2 regions of the Streptomyces sp. NPDC015125 genome follow, and region 1 is predicted to be linked to the other one. Evidence: predicted binding sites of a transcription regulator. Region 1 holds the regulator's gene; the other holds the start of a gene.
The links. Region 1 encodes HrcA, which represses chaperone genes, less so after heat shock. Its sites were predicted from a motif close to TTNGCACTCNGNNNNNCNGAGTGCNAA; they were not measured.
Positions count from the first base shown of each region.

Region 2: a site for HrcA is predicted at 1,518-1,544, ahead of groL (chaperonin GroEL). Genes of this name have one in related genera too.

Region 1 is NZ_JBIBVF010000003.1:526,689-530,100, reverse strand. It holds gene ACF088_RS12085 (nitronate monooxygenase) at 1-75, opposite strand, end outside; gene dnaJ (molecular chaperone DnaJ) at 172-1,308, opposite strand; gene hrcA (heat-inducible transcriptional repressor HrcA) at 1,309-2,325, opposite strand; gene ACF088_RS12070 (MBL fold metallo-hydrolase) at 2,520-3,254, shown strand; gene ACF088_RS12065 (DUF3097 domain-containing protein) at 3,324-3,412, shown strand, end outside.
Region 2 is NZ_JBIBVF010000009.1:158,647-162,058, forward strand. It holds gene thrC (threonine synthase) at 1-223, shown strand, start outside; gene ACF088_RS21170 (MoaD/ThiS family protein) at 348-626, shown strand; gene ACF088_RS21175 (cold-shock protein) at 1,050-1,253, shown strand; gene groL (chaperonin GroEL) at 1,709-3,334, shown strand.

The sequences.
Region 1 (3,412 bases):
GGGTCCGGAGCCGCCTCCCGCCATCGGGGCCTGCACGATCGGGTGGCGGCAGAGATCGGTCAGCGCGGTGGGCATGAGCACATCGTGTCACGCCCACCGCACCGTTCCGAACCGGGGCCGAGGCCGCCGCGCCGCCCGGGGAACGGCGCCGGCCCCCGGGTTCACCTGGGGCTATCGCCCGTTGAACGCATCCTTCAGACGCGAGAAGAGGCCCTGCTGCCCCGGCTGGAACTGCCCCGTGGGCCGCTCCTCTCCGCGGAGCTTGGCCAGCCGCCGCAGCAGGTCTTCCTGGTCGGCATCGAGCTTGGACGGCGTCATCACCTCGACGTGGACGATGAGGTCGCCCCGGCCGCCGCCGCGCAGATGGGTCACGCCGCGCTGGTGCAGCGGGATCGACTGCCCGGACTGGGTACCGGGCCGGACATCGATCTCCTCCACCCCGTCCAGCGTCTCCAGCGGGCACTTCGTGCCCAGCGCAGCCGCCGTCATCGGGATGGTGACCGTGCAGTGCAGATCGTCGCCGCGCCGCTGGAAGACCGAATGCGCCACCTCGTGGATCTCCACATAGAGATCACCGGCGGGGCCGCCACCGGGGCCGACCTCGCCCTCGCCCGCGAGCTGGATGCGGGTGCCGTTGTCGACACCGGCCGGGATCTTGACGGTGAGCGTGCGGCGCGAGCGGATCCGGCCGTCGCCGGCGCACTCGTGGCACGGCGTCGGCACGACCGTGCCGAAGCCCTGGCACTGCGGGCACGGCCTGGACGTCATGACCTGGCCGAGGAAGGACCGGGTGACCTGGGAGACCTCACCGCGGCCGCGGCACATGTCGCAGGTCTGCGCCGAGGTACCGGGAGCCGCGCCCTCACCGCTGCAGGTCGTACACACGACGGCGGTGTCGACCTGGATGTCCTTGGTGGTGCCGAAGGCGGCTTCGTTCAGCTCGATGTCGAGCCGGATCATGGCGTCCTGGCCACGGCGGGTGCGCGAGCGCGGCCCGCGCTGCGACGCGGTGCCGAAGAAGGCGTCCATGATGTCGGAGAAGTTGCCGAAGCCCGCGCCGAAGCCGCCCGCGCCCTGGCCGCCGCCGGCCTGCGAGAGGGGGTCCCCGCCGAGGTCGTAGACCTGCTTCTTCTGCGGGTCCGACAGCACCTCGTAAGCGGCGTTGATCTCCTTGAACCGCTCCTGGGTCTTCGGATCCGGGTTCACGTCCGGGTGCAGCTCGCGCGCCAGCCGGCGGAAGGCCTTCTTGATCTGGTCCTGCGAGGCGTCGCGTCCGATGCCGAGGACCGAGTAGTAATCCGTGGCCACTTACGACTCCGCGAGGATTTGTCCGACGTAACGTGCCACTGCGCGTACCGCTCCCATCGTTCCGGGGTAGTCCATGCGGGTCGGTCCGACCACGCCGAGTTTGGCGACTGCCTCGTCGCCCGAACCGTAGCCGACCGTGACGACCGATGTGGACGCCAGGCCTTCATGGGCATTCTCATGCCCGATACGTACGGTCATGCCCGAGTCGTTGGCCTCCCCGAGCAGCTTGAGCATCACCACATGCTCCTCAAGGGCCTCCAGCACCGGCCGGATCGTCAGGGGGAAATCGTGCCCGAAGCGCGTGAGATTGGCGGTACCGCCGATCATCAGCCGCTCTTCGGTCTCTTCCACCAAAGTTTCCAGCAACACCGACAGCACTGTCGAGACCGTGCCGCGGTCGTCCTGCTCGAAGGACTCCGGGAGATCCTGCACCAACTGCGGCACATCCGCGAACCGGCGGCCGACGACCCGGCTGTTGAGCCGCGCCCGCAGATCCGCCAGGGAGGTTTCGCCGAAGGGTGCCTGGCAGTCGATGATCCGCTGCTCGACCCGGCCGGTGTCCGTGATCAGTACGAGCATCAGCCGGGCCGGGGCCAGGGCCAGCAGCTCGACATGCCGGACCGTGGACCGGGTCAGGGACGGATACTGCACGACGGCGACCTGCCGGGTCAGCTGAGCCAGCAGCCGGACCGTGCGGCCCACCACGTCGTCGAGGTCGACGGCGCCGTCCAGGAAATTCTGGATCGCCCGCCGCTCCGGGCTGGACAGCGGCTTGACGCCGGCCAGCTTGTCGACGAACAGGCGGTAGCCCTTGTCGGTCGGGATCCGCCCGGCGCTGGTGTGCGGCTGGGCGATGAACCCCTCGTCCTCCAGGGCCGCCATGTCGTTGCGGATGGTGGCCGGGGAGACCCCGAGCCGATGGCGTTCGGTGAGCGCCTTGGAGCCGACCGGCTCCTCCGTCCCGACATAGTCCTGGACGATGGCGCGCAGCACCTCCAGCCTGCGTTCACTGAGCATCCCGCGCACCTCCAGTCCGGCCGTCCGCCGCTTCGTTTCTCCTGGCACTCACACGGGCCGAGTGCCAGACCTTGAGCCAGTGTACGGCCGGGTAGCACGGGCACGGCAAGGGCGGCCGCGCGGAGTACTCGCCCGATGACCGTGTTCGGTCGATCTGTCGGGCAACGCTATCGCGATGGCGCTAGCGTCTCGGTATGCACACTGCTTGGGAAGAGGCCGGTTGGGAACGACTCGGTGACGGTGTCGCCAGGCGCCGGATGCCGGGCTGGGACGAGACGATCGGGGTGATCGCGGGGAGCACCGGGGTCATGATCGTCGACACCGGCGCGACCCTGCGCGACGGCGCGGATCTGCGCCGGACGATCCGCGGTGTGCTGGGCCGGGAAGTGACGCATATCGCGCTCACCCACCCCCACTTCGATCATGTACTGGGCACGGCCGCCTTCGCGGGCGTCGAGGTGTTCGGCGCGGCCGGCCTGGGCGAGCTGCTGCGCCGCGGCAAGGACGAGCTGCGGCACGACGCGGTGCGGCACGGCGTCGCGCGGGACGCCGCCGCGGAGGCCGCCGATCTGCTCGTCGCCCCGCACCACCACGTGCACGGCCAGCTGACCGTCGAGCTGGGCGACCGGCAGGTGCTGCTCGCCAACGTCGGCCCCGGGCACACCGCCCACGATCTGGCCGTCCTGGTACCGGGCCGGCGGGGGGAGGCGGAGATCGTCTTCTGCGGCGATCTGGTCGAGGAGTCCGGCGAGCCCCAGGCGGGCCCCGACGCACTGCCCCAGCGGTGGCCCGGCGCGCTGGACCGGCTGCTGGCCCTCGGCGGCGAGGACGCGCGGTACGTTCCCGGCCATGGCGCCGTGGTGGACGCCCGCTTCGTCCGTGCCCAACGCGACGCCCTGGCGGCCCGCTTCGGCGTCGCCCCGTCCTGACCACCGCCGTTTTGGCGTCGCCCCCGTCCTGACCACCGCCCCCACCCCGCAGAGAACAGGCCCCACTCGATGCAGAACCGGCGCTACAGCCCCGACCTCACCCCGCCCTGGAAGAAGCAGCGGCCCGCCCCCGAGGTGCCGGCCGATCGCGATCTGGT
Region 2 (3,412 bases), on a different contig from region 1:
GGCCAGGACGGAAGGCATCTTCGCGGAGACCGCGGGCGGGGTGACCGTCGGCGTGACCAAGAAGCTGATCGAGGACGGTGTGCTGGACCCGTCCCTGACGACCGTCGTCCTGAACACCGGCGACGGCCTCAAGACGCTGGACGCGGTCGCCCCGACCTCCGGGCCCACGGCCACGATCCGTCCGGACCTGGACGCGTTCCGCGCGGCCGGCCTGGCTCGCTGAGGCCGCCGGCCCCGTCCGCGCACGGGGCCGCGCCACCATCCGCCACGAGGCCGCCGGCCCGTCCGCCACGAGGCCGGGCCACCGTCCCCGAACTCGTACTCCGCAATACCCGGAAGGCAGAACCATGAGCGTGAAGGTCCGCATCCCCACCATCCTCCGCACGTACACCGGCGGCCAGGCCGAGGTCGCCGCCCAGGGCGCGACCCTCTCCGAGGTGATCGCCGACCTGGAGCAGAACCACCAGGGCATCGCGGCCCGTGTGCTGGACGACGCCGGCAAGCTGCGCCGCTTCGTGAACGTCTACGTCAACGACGACGATGTGCGCTTCGAGCAGGGCCTGGAGACGCCGACCCCGGACGGTGCGGGCGTTTCGATCATTCCCGCGGTGGCCGGAGGCTGCTGATTTGCGCCAATTCTTGGCCTGCTTGACCGGAATTGCCCCGTCCGCCAGAAAGCGGACGGGGCAATTCCATGTTGTGAAAGGAGATACCATTGAGGTGATACCCCTCCGCTATAGCGCGTGCGTGTGCCGAACGCATATGAGATCGCGATCAGTTGTGTCCAAAGTGTGGGCAACATTTGTCGCTTAGGTGAGCTATGCCCGGCCCGACTTGCCCGGGAGAACCGGGATTTCACCGCATATTGCCGATTCTCCGGCCCCAGATTTCTCGTCCGATTGACCTGTTGCGCTGGGCATCTGTGCAGATACATTCAGCGGCGGTCGACGCGTTCCGGCGCACACCCCACAGGGCTTTCGCGGGGTGAGGTCTGACCCGGGTCCGCGGAGTGCGGTCCTGCGCAAGGGCCAGTAATAGGGGAGTTAGGCATGGCTCAGGGCACCGTCAAGTGGTTCAACGCGGAGAAGGGGTACGGCTTCATCGCGGTCGACGGTGGTGCGGATGTTTTCGTCCACTACAGCGCGATCCAGATGGACGGTTACCGCACCCTTGAGGAGGGTCAGCGAGTCGAGTTCGAGATCTCGCAGGGCCAGAAGGGGCCGCAGGCGGACATGGTCCGGGTGGCCGGCTGAGGCGCCGACCGACTGCTGCGTAGTGAAGGCCCGTACCCGTGAAGGGTGCGGGCCTTCTGCTGTCTGCTGCCCGATCCCCGATGCCCGATCCCCGATGCCCGATGCCGCTGTCGGCGGACGGCGGACGGTGGACGGCCGGGCAGGCGGGTCGGCCCCGGGTGGCCTGCGCTCACCTGTCATCCACCCGTCACTCCGGCGCCACCCCGATAGGGGGCATCTTCGAAGCCGCCTTGCACTCAAGGGGTGCGAGTGCTAATCATTGCGTTAGCACTCTCCCAGTGAGAGTGACAAAGAAGGACCGGGTCGGTGAGGCCCGTGGGCCGGTGGGGCAAGGAACCACACAGGTCTGCAGGTCGTCCGTCGCGGGCGCCAGCGCGGTCCGGAGAAATCCTTCCCCAAGCTCTCAACTGCGTTCGAGCAGGGGAGACCCCATTAGTCCGGGAGGACCACTTCACATGGCCAAGATCATCGCGTTCGACGAGGAGGCACGGCGCGGTCTCGAGCGCGGGATGAACCAGCTCGCCGACGCCGTCAAGGTCACCCTCGGCCCCAAGGGCCGCAACGTCGTCCTCGAGAAGAAGTGGGGCGCCCCCACGATCACCAACGATGGTGTATCCATCGCCAAGGAGATCGAGCTCGAGGACCCGTACGAGAAGATCGGCGCCGAGCTGGTCAAGGAGGTCGCGAAGAAGACGGACGACGTCGCCGGTGACGGCACGACGACCGCGACCGTCCTGGCCCAGGCTCTGGTCCGCGAGGGCCTGCGCAACGTCGCCGCCGGCGCCAACCCGATGGCCCTCAAGCGCGGCATCGAGCGTGCCGTCGAGGCCGTCTCCGCCGCCCTGCTGGAGCAGGCCAAGGACGTGGAGACCAAGGAGCAGATCGCTTCGACCGCCTCCATCTCCGCCGCTGACACCCAGATCGGCGAGCTGATCGCCGAGGCCATGGACAAGGTCGGCAAGGAAGGCGTCATCACCGTCGAGGAGTCCCAGACCTTCGGTCTGGAGCTGGAACTCACCGAGGGTATGCGCTTCGACAAGGGCTACATCTCGGCGTACTTCGCGACCGACATGGAGCGCATGGAAGCCGCGCTCGACGACCCGTACATCCTGATCGTCAACTCGAAGATCAGCAACGTGAAGGACCTGCTCCCGCTCCTGGAGAAGGTCATGCAGTCGGGCAAGCCGCTGCTGATCATCGCCGAGGACGTCGAGGGCGAGGCCCTGTCGACCCTGGTCGTCAACAAGATCCGTGGCACCTTCAAGTCCGTCGCCGTCAAGGCCCCGGGCTTCGGTGACCGCCGCAAGGCCATGCTCGGCGACATCGCCATCCTCACCGGTGGCACCGTCATCTCCGAGGAGGTCGGCCTCAAGCTGGAGAACGCCGGTCTCGAACTGCTCGGCCGCGCCCGCAAGGTCGTCATCACCAAGGACGAGACCACCATCGTCGACGGTGCCGGCGACAGCGAGCAGGTCCAGGGCCGGGTCAACCAGATCCGCGCCGAGATCGAGAACAGCGACTCGGACTACGACCGCGAGAAGCTCCAGGAGCGTCTGGCGAAGCTGGCCGGCGGCGTGGCCGTCATCAAGGCCGGTGCCGCCACCGAGGTCGAGCTCAAGGAGCGCAAGCACCGCATCGAGGACGCCGTTCGCAACGCGAAGGCGGCCGTCGAAGAGGGCATCGTCGCCGGCGGTGGCGTGGCCCTGCTCCAGGCTTCCTCGGTCTTCGAGAAGCTCGACCTGGACGGCGACGAGGCCACCGGCGCCAACGCCGTGAAGCTCGCGCTGGAGGCCCCGCTCAAGCAGATCTCCGTCAACGGCGGCCTTGAGGGCGGCGTTGTGGTGGAGAAGGTGCGCAACCTGCCCGTGGGTCACGGCCTCAACGCCGCGACCGGCGACTACGTCGACATGATCGCCGAGGGCATCATCGACCCGGCGAAGGTCACGCGCTCCGCGCTGCAGAACGCCGCCTCCATCGCGGCGCTGTTCCTCACCACCGAGGCCGTCATCGCCGACAAGCCGGAGAAGGCCGCTGCCGGCGGCGCTCCGGGCGGCATGCCGGGCGGTGACATGGACTTCTGATCCCTCGCGGATCAGACACCGGTCCTCCCGGACCGCACGTCCAGACGTACGTCGGGGCGGCACCCTCCTCCCAGGGGG